DNA from 2 places in the Bacillus sp. FJAT-45066 genome. Region 1 is predicted to be linked to the other one. Evidence: riboswitches for the same ligand, from Rfam matches in the RefSeq annotation. Region 1 holds a riboswitch; the other holds the start of a gene.
The links. Region 1 has a riboswitch for S-adenosylmethionine ahead of mtnW (2,3-diketo-5-methylthiopentyl-1-phosphate enolase). Riboswitches for the same ligand answer to the same signal wherever they lie in the genome.

Region 1 (7,787 bases):
AAGAAGTTTCTTTCGAAATCGTTGATGGAGCTCGTGGACCTCAAGCTGCTAACGTAACTAAATAATTAATGATCTAATCATAAAAAAGGACTCCTTTAAAGGAGTCCTTTTGCTTTATATAGATTAATAGTGAGTAGGTTTTCTATCTTCAAAAATTGGAATTTGAGCCCGTACTTCATCTACTTTTCTTAAGTCTATAGAACTGTAAATAATACCTTCTTCTTCCGTTCCTTCTGAAAGTATCTCTCCCCAAGGATCAATAATCATAGAATGGCCAGCAAAAACATTGTTAGGATCAGACCCAACACGATTACATGCGACTACATAACATTGATTTTCAATAGCACGAGCTAATAATAAAGTCCGCCAATGATGCAACCTTGCTAATGGCCATTGAGCTGAGACGAACAGAACTTTTGCACCTTTCAGTGTATGGGACCTAATCCATTCAGGAAATCTAATATCATAGCAGATCATACCTGCACAAAGTTCACTATCTAATTCGAATAACCCATCTGACTCTCCAGGTTGTAAAAATAAATGTTCATCCATCAATTTAAATAAGTGTAATTTACTATATTCTCCTACAAATTCTCCGTTTTCTTCAAAAATAAACATCGTGTTATAAACACCTTTTGTTGATCTTCTCGCTACAGAACCTCCAACAATCTTCACATGATATTGTTTTGCTAACTCTGACAAGAAACGTTTGCTTTCTATACCATCCTCGTCTGAAATATCATCAAGCCTAATCAAGTCGTAGGCAGTATTCCATAGTTCAGGTAAAACAATGATATCAGGTGTGAGTTTCGTAACGGCTTCTTTCACTTTTACTCTTATATTTTGCATATTTTGCTCTGGGCTTCCAAAAACAATATCAGTTTGAATACATGCGATTTTCCACAAAACATTTCATGCTCCTTTCAAAAAACACTTTACTTTTTGTTATTAACCTTATATTATTTGTGACTAGTATTTCAAGAATTTTTTAAGTAGGTGTGCAAAATGAAAAATTTCGAACAGTCAAAACTGTTGCAGGAACTTCCAAAGCAATTTTTTGCATCTTTAGTTCAAAAGGTAGGAAAAGTTGTTGAAGAAGGGCATGATGTTATTAATCTAGGACAAGGTAATCCTGATCAACCGACACCAAGTCATATAGTAAAATCGTTACAAAGCGCTACTGAAAATGTAAACTACCATAAATATTCCCCATTTCGTGGCCAAGCGTTTTTTAAAGAGGCAGTTGCTAAATTTTACAAAAGGGAATATAACGTGGATTTAGATCCTGAAAAAGAAGTAGCTATATTATTCGGCGGAAAAGCTGGACTGGTGGAAATTCCATCTTGTTTATTAAATGATGGGGATACTGTTATAGTCCCAGATCCAGGTTACCCTGACTATTGGTCAGGTGTGGCAATAGCGCGTGCAAAAATGGAATATATGCCGTTACTTGAAAAAAACAACTTTTTACCAGATTACTCTATTGTTAGTAAAGACGTACTACAAAAGGCAAAGCTAATGTTTTTAAACTATCCGAATAACCCGACAGGTGCTATTGCGACTCAAGAATTCTTTGATGAAACTGTCGCTTTAGCGAACGAGCATGATATTTGCGTTGTGCACGATTTCGCTTATGGTGCGATTGGCTTTGATGGGAAAAGACCGATAAGTTTTTTACAAACAAAAGGTGCAAAAGAGGTTGGGATTGAAATTTACACACTCTCTAAAACATTTAATATGGCAGGTTGGAGAGTTGGTTTTGCTGTTGGAAATCAAAGTGTCATTGAATCTATTAACTTATTACAAGACCATTTATACGTTAGTTTATTTAGTGCTATTCAAGAGGCTGCAACAACGGCCCTCTTAGAATCTCAACAATGTGTTGTAGATTTAGTGGATGTATATGAGACTCGTAGAAATGTTTTAGTAAGTGGGCTGACTGAAATCGGTTGGGAAGTTCGTTCACCTGAGGGTTCTTTTTTTGCGTGGTTAAAAGTACCTGACGGATATACTTCGCAACAATTTTCAGACCTTTTACTAGAAAAAGCACATGTCGTAGTGGCACCAGGAGTCGGCTTTGGTACGTATGGTGAAGGATACGTACGGGTTGGATTATTGACTGATGTTGAAAGATTGGAAGAGGCTGTTCAACGAATTAAAGCGTTAAATATTTTTTAAACAAAACTATTGACTATTAGAAAAAATGATGTAATAATCACATGTAGATTTTATAAATTCTGAATAATTAAATTGCACAATATATATTCATATTTTCTTATCAAGAGCAGGTGGAGGGACTAGCCCGATGAAACCCGGCAACCGACTTAATTCATTTTAAGCACGGTGCTAAATCTTGCAGCAGTAGCTGACAGATAAGAGGATGTTAGTTCCCTAACCTCTTCTTGTCCAGAAGAGGTTTTTTATATTTAAGTTGTGTTAAAGCTTTGTGTTGATATTTAAAAACTAATCTGTTGATTTCCGTGCAAGGCTGAGACGCCTCGAAAATGCATACGCATTTTCTTACGAAGGATGCACCGCTCAGGAGCCTTCCTTGTCCTGTGGGAGAAGCGAGGACCGGGAGACCCCACAGGCGCTTGCGCCGAGGAGGCTCCCGGCGCCAAGAAAAGTGATTGCGGCTCGTTCAGCTCCGACAAGCGTAAGACTGGGCCATCTTGAGGGAGCTCTTTGCCCTCGAGATGGCCAAGGCTAGACTTGCGGAGCTAGCCGCTAGACCTAGACACGCCCGCGGAAAGCGAAGACTTGCACGGAAATCAACAGTGGCCTTTAACATAGCCATTTAAAAAAAAGAGGTGTTTAACATGAGTTCAGTAGTTGCTACATATCTCATACATGATCATAAAGGTAATTTAGAGAAAAAAGCTGAATCCATCGCCCTTGGATTAACAGTTGGTTCTTGGACAAATCTACCACTAATTGAACAAGAACAATTAAAAAGACATAAAGGGAATGTTGTTGGCGTTGAATATTTACCTACAAGTGAATTAGTAGATAACTATTTTCAAAAAAAAATAACAAAGGGTATTGTGAAGATTGAATATCCAGCAGCTAATTTTAGCCCTGATCTCCCAGCGATACTAACAACAGTTTTTGGAAAACTTTCTCTGGATGGAGAAATTAAGCTGCTAGACTTAGAGTTTAGTAAGGGATTAAAAAAGTACTTTCCTGGTCCTAAATTCGGAGCAGATGGACTAAGAGAAATCACGGGAGTTTATAATAGACCATTTATCATGAGCATCTTCAAAGGAGTATTAGGAAAAGATTTAACTTTTGTCGCAAACCAACTAAGAGAACAAGCGTTAGGTGGGGTTGATTTCATTAAAGATGACGAAATTTTGTTTGAAAATGAGTTAACTCCATTTGTAAAACGAATTTCAGTCGGAAAAGAAGTGGTACAGCAAGTCTTCGAGGAGACAGGTCACCGAGCGCGTTATGCAGTAAATTTAACAGGAAGAACATTTGAGTTAAAAGAAAAAGCAAAAAGAGCAGCAGAAGACGGAGCAGATATTTTATTATTTAACGTATTTTCATATGGATTAGATGTATTACAAAGCTTAGCAGAAGATAAGGAAATCGGTATTCCAATAATGGCTCATCCAGCTGTTAGTGGTGCAGTAACACCATCAGAATTTTATGGGATATCAAATTCCTTACTATTAGGAAAATTACTTCGCTACGCAGGTGCTGATTTCTCTTTATTCCCATCACCGTATGGAAGTGTTGCATTAAAAAGAGAGGAAGCTCTTGGTATCTATGAATCATTGACAAATAGCGATATGTGGAAGAAAACAATTCCGGTACCTTCAGCAGGAATACATCCAGGTTTAGTACCAGTTTTAATGCAAGATTTCGGAATAGATTGTGTTATTAATGCAGGTGGTGGAGTTCACGGCCATCCAGATGGTGCCATAGGAGGAGGAAAGGCATTTCGTCAAGCTGTTGAAGCTGTTCAAAATGGTTTATCACTTCAACAAGCAGCTAAAGAAAACGAAGAATTACAGAAAGCGTTGCATCTTTGGGGGGAAGTAACAGTATGAGAAAGCCAGTCATTTTCTGTGACTTCGATGGCACGATAACGAGAAGCGATAATATTATCTCCATCATGAAACAATTTGCCCCACCTGAGTGGGAACAGGTAAAGGATAAAATATTAAGCCAACAAGTTTCTATTAAGGAAGGAGTAACTACATTATTCTCCCTTCTTCCTTCGAGTAAGAGAAACGAAATAACTGATTTTATATTACAAAATGCTGAAATACGTGAAGGTTTTGCTGAGTTTGTTGCTTATGTAAAAGAAGTTGGAATGGAGCTTTACATTGTTTCAGGTGGAATAGACTTTTTTGTCATACCTCTTCTAAATGGGTTCATAGAAGAGGACACGATCTATTGCAACGAATCAGACTTTACTGGTGAAAATATTAAGATTATTTGGCCGCATAGTTGTGATAATGCTTGTGGAAATAACTGTGGCTGTTGTAAACCGTCATTGATTCGTCGTTTAGCATCAGATGATAATGAAACAATTGTTATTGGGGATTCCATAACAGATTTACAAGCAGCTAAAATAGCAGATAAAGTGATTGCCCGTGACTTCTTGGTTGATAAATGTAAAGAATTAAATATACATTACGACTCATTTGAAACATTTTTTGATGTAATAAACATTTTAAAAGGATTTGAGGTGAAAGTATGAGCACTTACATTAAGAAATGGCATGAACTTGCAGATGTTAAAGATGAATTGGCCGCGAGAGATTGGTTTTTCGGAACGAGCGGTAACTTATCCATTAAAGTATCAAAAGCACCTTTAACCTTTTTAGTAACTGCAAGCGGTAAAGATAAGCGAAAACGTACATTGGATGACTTTTTACTAGTCGATCAACATGGACAAAAAATAGAAGATACGGATTTGAAACCGTCAGCTGAAACACTTCTTCATACCTATATATACCAAAAAACAAAAGCGGGATGTGTTCTGCACGTTCATACGGTCGATAATAATGTTGTTTCAGAGCTCTATAAGCAAACTGGGAAGGCGAGTTTTAAGGGGCAAGAAATTATTAAGGCGCTAGGTATCTGGGAAGAGAATGCGGAAGTTTCTATACCGATTATACGTAACCATGCTCATATCCCAACGTTAGCTAATGAATTTTCATCTTTTGTTAAGGATGACGCTGGAGCAGTATTAATTGAAAACCACGGAATAACTGCTTGGGGAAAAGACGCTGCAGAAGCAAAAAGGATCTTGGAAGCGTGGGAATTTTTATTTTCTTATCATTTGAGAGTTATAAAATTAAACCACCCTATAGCAGTATCTATATAAGGAGGATATGATAATGGCGAAAATTAGATTACATGAGACAAGTGAAAGACTAGAAGTATTAGAAGAAGTAGTGAAGTTTTTAGATGAGAACGAAGTAATTTATGAGAAATGGGATATTCAAAAGCTACCTGAAAATTTACAAGAAAACTTTGCTCTAACAGATGAAGATAAAAAACAAATTTTAGAGGTGTTCTCCAATGAGATCACAGACATTTCTTCAAGAAGAGGTTATCAAGCTAGTGATGTCATTTCTTTATCAGATGCGACGCCAAACTTAGAGCAACTACTGAAAAACTTTCAACAAGAGCATCACCATACAGACGATGAAGTTCGCTTTATCGTAAGCGGACACGGTATCTTTGTAATTCAAGGAAAAGATGGATCTTTCTTTGATGTAGAACTTGAGCCAGGAGATTTAATTTCAGTTCCAGAAAATGTTCGACACTACTTTACTTTAATGGAAGATAGAAAAGTTGTAGCCGTTCGTATCTTTGTAACAACAGAAGGATGGGTACCGATTTATGAGCAAGAGGTCGACTTAGTTGAAGGTAAATGAAAGTTGGACTGAAAATTGAAGCAAGCCGTTAGCACATATTATGTGTGGATGGCTTGCTTTTTTGTATCCTAAAAAATAAGGTCAAAAGCTCCTGGATATATAATTTAATACCCCGATAAATCTTCAATTTTTATTCAAAATATCACCATGAAAGAATATTTCCACCAATTAGGTGGAAAATAAGAAAAACTTTTAGCCGGGATGAAATAGAGGTGAGAATATGGAAAAGTCCAATCATACTGAAACAGTTACTAAGCTAACAGATGTTTTCGAGGAAAATGTATTCCTTATTAATAAATATTTCTTAGGTAATAAGAATGCAGATTTCGTTATGGAACATATTTATATTCCTTTTTTAGACAGGGATGCCGTCCTGTTTTATATTCGTGGCATGGCAAATGAGCAACAGATTTTTGAAAAAGTAATTCCAGCCTTTAATAGGGCTGTAACGTATACATTATATAGCCATACAACATTAGGTAAGTTAAAAGAGTTGGCTCCGGTGACTATTAGAAAAGAACTACACTCATTTCAAGAAATGGAGATTTGCTTAAATGGTGGACAATCTCTCCTTTTAATAGAAGGAGAACCTGTTATTTATCCAATTGATACGAAATCAATTGAAAGTCGATCTGTAGGAAACGCTGAAATTGAAACGGTACTTAAAGGACCAAAAGAAGCATTTGTAGAGTCTGAAATTATCAATACGTCTCTCATTAGAAAGCAACTTAGAACGTCACAACTTGTGAAAGAACATGTAAAAGTAGGTTACGGTCAAGAAAATACGGTTGCTCTCTTATATTTAAATGATGTAGCAAATGAAGAATTGGTGGAAAAAGTAAGAGAGAGAATAGCACAAATTGAAGTAGAAAATGTTCAAAATTTACCGATGCTAGAACAACATATTGAGGAAAGACCATATTCGTTAGTGCCTTCTATTTTAACAACAGAGAGACCTGATAGAGCTGCTGCTTTTCTCAAAGAAGGTCATGTTGTTTTATTAATGGATTCTTCTCCAGATTGTTTAGTAATGCCGGTAACTTTTTGGTCTTTTTTTCATACGGCAGAAGACTATTATCAAAGATGGGCATATGGGAATTTAATGCGTATTGTTAGATTATTAGCATTTTTTGCTGCACTTTTGGCACCGGCTACCTTTATTGCTGTAACAAATTATCATGTTGAAGCATTGCCGACAGATATGTTATTGACAGTATCGGCAACTAGAGATTTAGTTCCTTTTCCGGCGATATTTGAAATTATTCTTGTCGAAATAACCTTTGATATCATTCGGGAAGCAGGGACACGGTTTCCTTCTAAAAATGGTCCAATTGTTGCTCTTCTCGGGGCATTAATTATTAGTATTGCAGCGATTGAAGCAGGAATCATTAGCCCGATTGTAGTAACGGTGGTTGGGTTTTCAAGTTTAGCATCTTATACAATCGCAACGAATAGTTTCGTTTTTGCTGTTAGGATAGCTAGATTTGCCTTTATTGCTTTAGCAAGTTTTATCGGCTTTTTCGGGATAGCTATAGGTGTACAAGCTTGTGTGGCATACCTTGCATCTTTAAAATCGTTTGATGTTCCTTTTGTTTCACCGATGGCTCCACATTATCCTTCATCAAAAGATTTGATTGTTAGGCCACCTCTTTGGAAAATGTGGTTACGACCATTACACGTTTATCCTTTGAAAGAGGTAAGAGGCAAAAAGCCTGAAGGTGGTGGGGTAAATGATTAAGCATTCAGATGGGAAAATAGGCACGAGGGAGTTTGCTGCATTGATCCTTATTACCATCGGGTTAAAACAAACGGATATTACACCGTCGATTCTTTTCCCTGTTGGTAAAACAGCAACATGGCTGATGCCCATTATTTCTGGATTAATGATTAC
Region 2 (7,787 bases), 1.8 Mb from region 1:
GCTCGCACCAGAAAAAGATATCTTTATGCTACCTAAAATGGCAAATAAGCTTCCAAAAAACATTCAAGAAAATGTCCACTGGCTTATCGTAGGAGATGGTCCTTCAAAAGAAGAACTACAGAATACTGCACCATCAAACATGACCTTTGCTGGCTTCCTTGACGGACCACAATTAGTAGAAGCATACGCAAATTCTGACTTGCTTGTCTTCCCATCTGCAACGGAAACTTTCGGGAATGTTGTATTGGAATCCCTTGCTTGTGGTACCCCTGTCATAGGAGCAAATGCTGGGGGAGTAAAAACAATTATAAAGAATAAAGAAACCGGGATATTATGTGAAGAAAAAAATATAGATGACTTTTCGATTGCAATCAAAACGATTTTATCAGACGATTTGTGGAGAAATGAAATGTCTGTAAACGGAAGAAACTATGCCCTCTCACAAAGCTGGGATACTATCTTTCATAACTTGTTAGAAGAATACAATAAAGTACTAACGAGTGAAAAGAATGCGAAAATACTGGCTTAATTTAAATAGAGGCTGGGACAAAAAGGTCTTATGAAGTTCGTCTGCCGTTAAAAATTTGTTGTAGTTGATTCATAAGGCTGATGAAGTTCATCTGGCGTTAAAAATTGGTTGTGCTTGAACTTCATAAGGTTGATGAAGTTCATCTAGCGTTAATATATAGTTGTAGATAAACTTCATATGCCCGATGAAGTTCATCTGGCGTTAAAAATTTGTTGTAGTTGAACTTCATAGGGCTGATGAAGTTCTTTTGTGTAGAGAGTGATTCAAGGACTTTCTTTCGTTCGACTCGGATAATACCTTTGTTCCATCAATAAGAGGCCCGCAAGAACAAAAATGTTCTTACAGGCCTCTTCCATTTAATTCACTGGGTTTTGTCACAGCCTCATTTTATTAGATAATTCATGCTCCACTTTCAACAATTTCTCTCTTCGTACTCAACCACTCATACTTCTCCATTTTTTGTTGATATTGTTCTACATATAAACTATACCAAATTAAAAATACAAATACAGTCCATAGTTTACGGCTATTGTCACTCACTCCAGCACGGTGATCATCTAATAGCTTTAACAAGTACGATTGGTGAAAGTATTGCTCGGCAGCAGCACTATTTTGAATAAGCATCTTCGCCCAGTCATATAAATCATCTTTAAGCCAAACTCGTAGCGGTACAGGGAAACCTAACTTTCTTCTATTTGTAACATGCTCAGGAATAAGTCCAGTAACCGCGTTTCTAAGTAATGTTTTCGTTTGAGTAGCATTTACTTTTAAATTTTTAGAGATAGACGACGCAGCTTCAAACACTACTTTATCTAGAAACGGAACGCGTACTTCTAAGGAATGTGCCATCGACATTTTATCTGCTTTTACTAAGATATCCCCTTTTAACCAAGTATGCATATCAACATATTGCATCTTCGTGATATCGTCGTACTCTTTTGCAAAGTCATAAATACTTTGTGTAACTTGTCGATAATTTACATTTCTGTTATAACCTTTAAAGAAAGCTGCTTTTTCTTCTTCTGTAAATATTTTTGCATTGCCAATAAATCTTTCTTCTATCGGAGTACATCCTCGTAAAATGAAGCTCTTCCCTTTCATTCCATCAGGCATCGACATAGATATTTTCATTAAACTTTTCTTTAACGTATCAGGAATGTATTCAAACATTTTTAACGATTGTGGCTCGCGGTAAATGTTATACCCTCCGAAAAGTTCATCCGCACCCTCTCCAGATAAAGCAACGGTAACGTGCTCTCTAGCAGTTCTAGCTAGAAAATATAAAGGTATGGCTGCAGGGTCTGCAACAGGGTCATCTAAATGCCAAATTATTTTTGGTAACTCTTTAATAAATTCATCCGGCTTAATGTTATAACTAATGTTTTCAACACCTAAAGCCTCAGCTGTCTTTTTCGCAACATCTATTTCACTATATCCATCTATCTCAAACCCAACAGAGAATGTTTTAATATTAGGATTAAACTCTTTAGAAAGAGTTGCGACAATCGTCGAGTCAATACCACCAGATAAGAAACAACCTACAGGCACATCACTGCGCATATGTTTTTTAACGGATTCCCTTAGCACTTCCTGAATATGGTTTTCTAAACCTTTTTCTGATTGTGCAACTGGATGGAAAGTTGGATGCCAGTATTCCGTAAATTGTAAACCATTTTTCTTATCTAGTGTAAAATAGTGACCTGGCTTCACCTTTTTTATAGATGGAAATAATGTGTTTGGCTCTGGTACATATTGAAAGGTTAAATAGTGTTGAAGTTGAGTCTCATCGATCGACTCTTCAACGGGAATACCTTGAAAAACACTTTTCACTTCTGATGCAAAAATAAACGCTTCTTCGTTTTCATAATAGAACAAAGGTTTAATACCGAATGGGTCACGTGCACCAAATAGAGATTTTTCTTCTGTGTCCCATATTAAAAAACTAAACATTCCTTCTAAGTACTTCACACTTTCTTCTTTATATAAAGAGTAAAGAGCTATAATGACTTCTGTATCTGATTCAGTTTGAAATGGATACCCTTGCTCCACTAATTTTTTTCTTAATTCAACATAGTTATAGATTTCACCATTAAAGATGATCCAATAACGTTTTGAGTAGTCGTTCAACGGTTGTGCACCATTTTCTAAATCAATAATACTAAGTCTTTTAAACCCAAATTGAACCCACTCATCTTGAAAAACTCCAGTGTCATCTGGTCCACGATGATGTATTGCAGAAAGCATCTCTTCCATCTGACCATATTCATTTGCTTTCCCATACTTAGAATAAAATCCGACAAAACCACACATAATTACACCTCTTTAGTAAGCATTAAAGTTATCTATTAAAATAAATACCCATTTTCCACTAAAAATAGTATTAGTTTTCCTAAATACTTTGAGAATATACTAGAATAGTAATAATAAAAAGAAATTCTTTTCTCTATTTTTCGACATTTTTTTAATAAATTCCTTTAGGATTTTAATGCCAACTATATTTTATTCTCTTATATACTACCCTCAATTGCTTTAAAAAGTTTTCACGACAAAATATTTTTATTTTTAAGCCTCAAGCTTGCACGGAAATCAACATGTATTAGTATTTGATTATTAACACTATGCTTGAACATATATTTTTTAAAAAAATACCACTACCTTCAAAAGATAGTGGTATTTTAAATTATGCGTTTGCTTGCTCTTTTAAAGCTTCTGCTTTATCTGTTTGCTCCCATGGTAAATCTAAGTCATTACGGCCAAAATGTCCATAAGCAGCTGTTTGCTTATAAATTGGACGACGTAAGTCTAACATTTTGATAATTCCAGCTGGACGTAAATCAAAATTGTTACGTACAAGTTCCACTAATTTCTCTTCAGTAACTGTCCCAGTTCCGAAAGTGTCCACTGCAATAGATACTGGTTGAGCTACACCAATTGCATATGCAAGCTGAACTTCACATTTGTCAGCAAGGCCAGCAGCTACGATGTTTTTCGCAACATAACGTGCAGCATAAGCACCAGAACGGTCTACTTTTGTAGGATCCTTACCAGAGAATGCACCACCGCCGTGACGAGCATATCCACCGTACGTATCAACGATAATCTTTCTTCCAGTTAAACCAGCATCCCCTTGAGGACCACCGATTACGAAACGGCCTGTTGGGTTAATGAAGTATTTCGTGTTTTCATCAATTAACTCAGCAGGTACAACTGGCTTAATAACATACTCTTTAATGTTACGTTGAATTTGCTCTAACGTAACCTCCGGATGATGTTGTGTTGAAATAACGATTGTATCAATGCGTTCAGGCTTGTCGTTCTCATCATATTCTACTGTTACTTGAGTTTTGCCATCTGGACGTAGGTAAGGTAAGATTTCGTCTTTCCTTACTTCCGTTAAGCGACGAGCTAATTTATGTGATAATGAAATAGGAAGAGGCATTAACTCTTTCGTTTCATTACATGCAAAACCAAACATTAATCCTTGGTCACCAGCACCGATGGCTTCGATTTCCGCATCAGACATTTGACCTTCACGAGCTTCTAATGCTTGGTCAACTCCCATTGCGATATCAGCAGATTGCTCATCAATAGAAGTTAATACTGCACAAGTTTCCGCGTCAAATCCGTATTTTGCACGAGTATAACCAATACCTTGGATTGTTTCACGAACAATTTTCGGGATGTCTACATAAGTAGAAGTTGTAATTTCTCCTGCCACTAATACTAAACCAGTTGTTACAGAAGTTTCACATGCAACACGAGCGTTAGCATCATTTGCTAAAATAGCGTCTAGAATTGAATCTGAAATTTGGTCACAAATCTTATCCGGGTGTCCTTCTGTTACTGACTCAGAAGTAAATAAACGACGTTGTTTTGTCATTTTGTCCGTTTCCTCCTTTGGAATTATAAAGGTATGTAACATATGAGTTACATTGCGGTGAAATCACCATTTTTGATACGGATCTCCAGTTTCCCTTTGAATGAGAAGATAAGTAATTAGCTTATCTGTTACTTAAGACGTAACACTAAGTGACAAGCCTGAGATGAAAGAATGACGGTCCATTATCTTCTATTAAAAAGTATTGGTCGTTTTGAGTTTCTTTCTTATCATGTGTCAAAATATAAAAAACCTTCCCTAAAAATTTGAGGAAAGGTTTTAATCACTACGTTCGCCTTTCACTCTTATCGCTCAAGGGCATAAGCATCCTTGCGTCAGGTTAGCACCTTTGCTCAAGGTGGAAAAAATTTCTTAACAAAGCGTTCCTATAGGAAATCGCATAATATGAGCAGGTTGCTGGGTTTCATAGGGCCTGTCCCTCCACCAGCTCGGGATAAGAGTATCCGTTCAAGGATTTATATTAACGTAGTCAAACCTTGCATGTCAACAAAAAACGATACGAAATTATAATTCTTTTGTTGAGTTTGTTTCATAATGGAGTAAAATAAGAAAGGGAATGATATTTCTATGAACGAAGTGTTTTATCATTAATAATAAGTGGAAAATATATATGAAGAATTTTTGTCATAATACTAACCATTTTAATTATTATTTCATAAAATACGATAATTAGTATGGACTATTTCAGTTAATGTGTTATACTTTTTATTAGAGAAATAACATAATACTTATTTGAAGGAGAGTTATCCATGATGAAAACGGTTGGTATTGAAAGCGGTTTAACAAAATTAGTTTATGGAACAAATGCACAAATTCAATTATCCGTTCCGCAATTAGTGGAGAAAATATTAAACCGTAATGAAGGAACATTGTCTTCCACTGGCGCAATTCTGGCGACAACTGGTAAATATACAGGGAGATCCCCTAAAGATAAATTCATTGTAGAAGATGACGTAAGTAAAAGTAAAGTAGATTGGGGTAAAGTAAACCAACCAATCTCTGAAAATATTTTTGATCGTTTATATGAAAAAGTTCTTCAATACTTAGGTGAAAAAGAAGAAATTTTTGTATTTAAAGGTTTTGCTGGTGCAGATGAAAAATATCGCCTACCTATTCAAGTAATAAACGAATTTGCTTGGCACAATCTTTTTGCACACCAATTGTTCATTCGTCCATCTGATGAAGAATTAGCAAAACACGAAACAGCTTTTACTATTGTTTCTGCCCCTACATTCAAGGCAGATCCAGCTGTTGATGGTACAAATTCTGAAGCATTCATTTTAGTTTCATTCAGTAAAAGAATCGTATTAATTGGTGGAACAGAGTATGCTGGAGAGATGAAGAAATCCATCTTCTCTATCATGAACTACTTACTTCCTGAAGAAGGCATCATGCCAATGCACTGTTCTGCAAACGTGGGACGTGAAGGCGATGTTGCATTATTCTTTGGTCTTTCCGGAACTGGTAAAACAACATTATCTGCAGACGCTAACCGCAAACTAATCGGTGATGATGAGCACGGTTGGTCTAATACTGGTGTATTTAACATTGAAGGTGGTTGCTACGCTAAATGTATCGGCTTAACTCGTGAAAAAGAGCCACAAATCTTTGATTCAATCCGCTTCGGATCTGTTTTAGAAAATGTTGTTTTAGATGAGAACTCTCGTGTTGCAGACTATGATAACTCTACATTAACAGAAAACACTCGTGCAGCTTATCCGCTACAAGCAATGGATAACATCGTTGACCCTAGTGTTGCTGGGCACCCAACAACGATAGTTTTCTTAACTGCTGATGCTACTGGAGTTTTACCTCCAATCAGTAAATTATCAAAAGAGCAAGCAATGTTCCACTTCTTAAGTGGGTATACAAGTAAATTAGCTGGTACAGAGCGTGGAATCACTTCTCCACAAGCAACATTCTCTACATGTTTCGGCTCACCTTTCTTACCACTTCCTGCAACAGTTTATGCTGAAATGTTAGGGAAGAAAATTGATGAGCACAACGTTCAAGTATTTTTAGTAAATACTGGTTGGACTGGTGGCGAATATGGTGTAGGTAGTCGTATGAAGCTTTCTTACACACGCGCAATGGTTCAAGCAGCTATTGAAGGTGAATTAACGAGTGCAGAAACTACTAAGGACCCATACTTTGGTCTTGAGATTCCTGTACATGTTGCAGGTGTTCCAGATGAAGTGTTACAGCCTATGAAGACTTGGAATAACGACGAAGCATATGATGCTAAAGCTCGTGAACTAGCTGGTAAATTTAAAGCTAACTTTGAAAAATTTAATTCTGTCCCACGTGAAGTGTTAGAGCTTGGTGGTCCTACAGTTTAATATTCCTATCGTATGAAATTAAAAGAGGCTATCCTAGAAGTCAGTTTTGCTGACTTACTAAGATAGCCTTTTTTATTTAGGTGGGAATTGCATGAAGTTTTCTTTAGTAGTCTTCTTCCCCTTATAAAGATGCATTTTGGCTATTTTTTCCGTCGAGTTGAACTTCATCAGCCTCTTCATGTTCATTTTCTCTCTCTTCCTTTACCATAATGAACGTGAACAGCCTCTTCATGTTCATTTTCTCTCTCTTCCTTAACTAAAATGAACGTCAGCCCCATTATCTAGTTCATCTACTCCCTATACACCTACCTAAATGAACTTGAATCATTTTTCACACCAACTTTAATAGATTTACTTACTTTTCATCCACCTTGCTAACTCTCTCACAACTCTTCTATTCTCCGCTGGGGGAAAGTAATGGTCATATCCTTTAAAATACCAAGACTCTACATCATGGTTTAACTCCTTTAACCGCTTTTCTAGACGATAGGAATGCTCGATCGAAACATTGTCATCTTTTTCACCGTGAATGATTAATACAGGTGCTCGTAACTCCTCTAAAAAATATAAAGGTGTTCGCCATTCATATTGCTCAGGAAATTTTGTAGGCGTTCCTCCAACAACACGCTTTAACATTCTTCGCATATCCACACGTTCATCGTATGTTAAAAACATGTCAGACACCCCACCCCAGCATACAACGGAGGATACATCCTTATTTTCTATGCTGGTCAACAGTGCCATTACGCCCCCACGGGAAAAACCAAAAACATGTACTAGTCCACTTTCGACTCGATGATAACTTCTTAACAGTTCATACGCCGAAAAAGCATCCATACGGTCTTCTCCTGCAAAATCTTCATTCCCCTCTCCACCTTGATTTCCTCGATAAAATGGAGCCATTACAATAAACCCTTCCGAAGCAAATTGGGCAATTCGAGCTGGCCTTACTTGCCCTACATTTTTAATGCCACCTCGCAAATATAGAAAACCTTCATAATTACCTTCCGTTCTCGGCTCT

Region 2: linked by a shared signal. The riboswitch ahead of metK (methionine adenosyltransferase) and the one ahead of mtnW (2,3-diketo-5-methylthiopentyl-1-phosphate enolase) in region 1 are both predicted to bind S-adenosylmethionine.

Annotation. Positions count from the first base shown of each region.
Region 1 is NZ_NISQ01000001.1:1,803,926-1,811,712, reverse strand. It holds gene cspD (cold-shock protein CspD) at 1-65, shown strand, start outside; gene CDZ92_RS09185 (carbon-nitrogen family hydrolase) at 124-906, opposite strand; gene CDZ92_RS09180 (pyridoxal phosphate-dependent aminotransferase) at 1,006-2,178, shown strand; SAM riboswitch class I at 2,273-2,379, shown strand; gene mtnW (2,3-diketo-5-methylthiopentyl-1-phosphate enolase) at 2,820-4,055, shown strand; gene CDZ92_RS09170 (2-hydroxy-3-keto-5-methylthiopentenyl-1-phosphate phosphatase) at 4,052-4,711, shown strand; gene CDZ92_RS09165 (methylthioribulose 1-phosphate dehydratase) at 4,708-5,340, shown strand; gene CDZ92_RS09160 (1,2-dihydroxy-3-keto-5-methylthiopentene dioxygenase) at 5,354-5,896, shown strand; gene CDZ92_RS09155 (spore germination protein) at 6,117-7,634, shown strand; gene CDZ92_RS09150 (GerAB/ArcD/ProY family transporter) at 7,627-7,787, shown strand, end outside.
Region 2 is NZ_NISQ01000001.1:46,577-54,363, reverse strand. It holds gene CDZ92_RS00330 (glycosyltransferase family 4 protein) at 1-529, shown strand, start outside; gene asnB (asparagine synthase (glutamine-hydrolyzing)) at 929-2,839, opposite strand; gene metK (methionine adenosyltransferase) at 3,210-4,409, opposite strand; SAM riboswitch class I at 4,709-4,867, opposite strand; gene pckA (phosphoenolpyruvate carboxykinase (ATP)) at 5,180-6,766, shown strand; gene CDZ92_RS00310 (alpha/beta hydrolase family protein) at 7,118-7,787, opposite strand, start outside.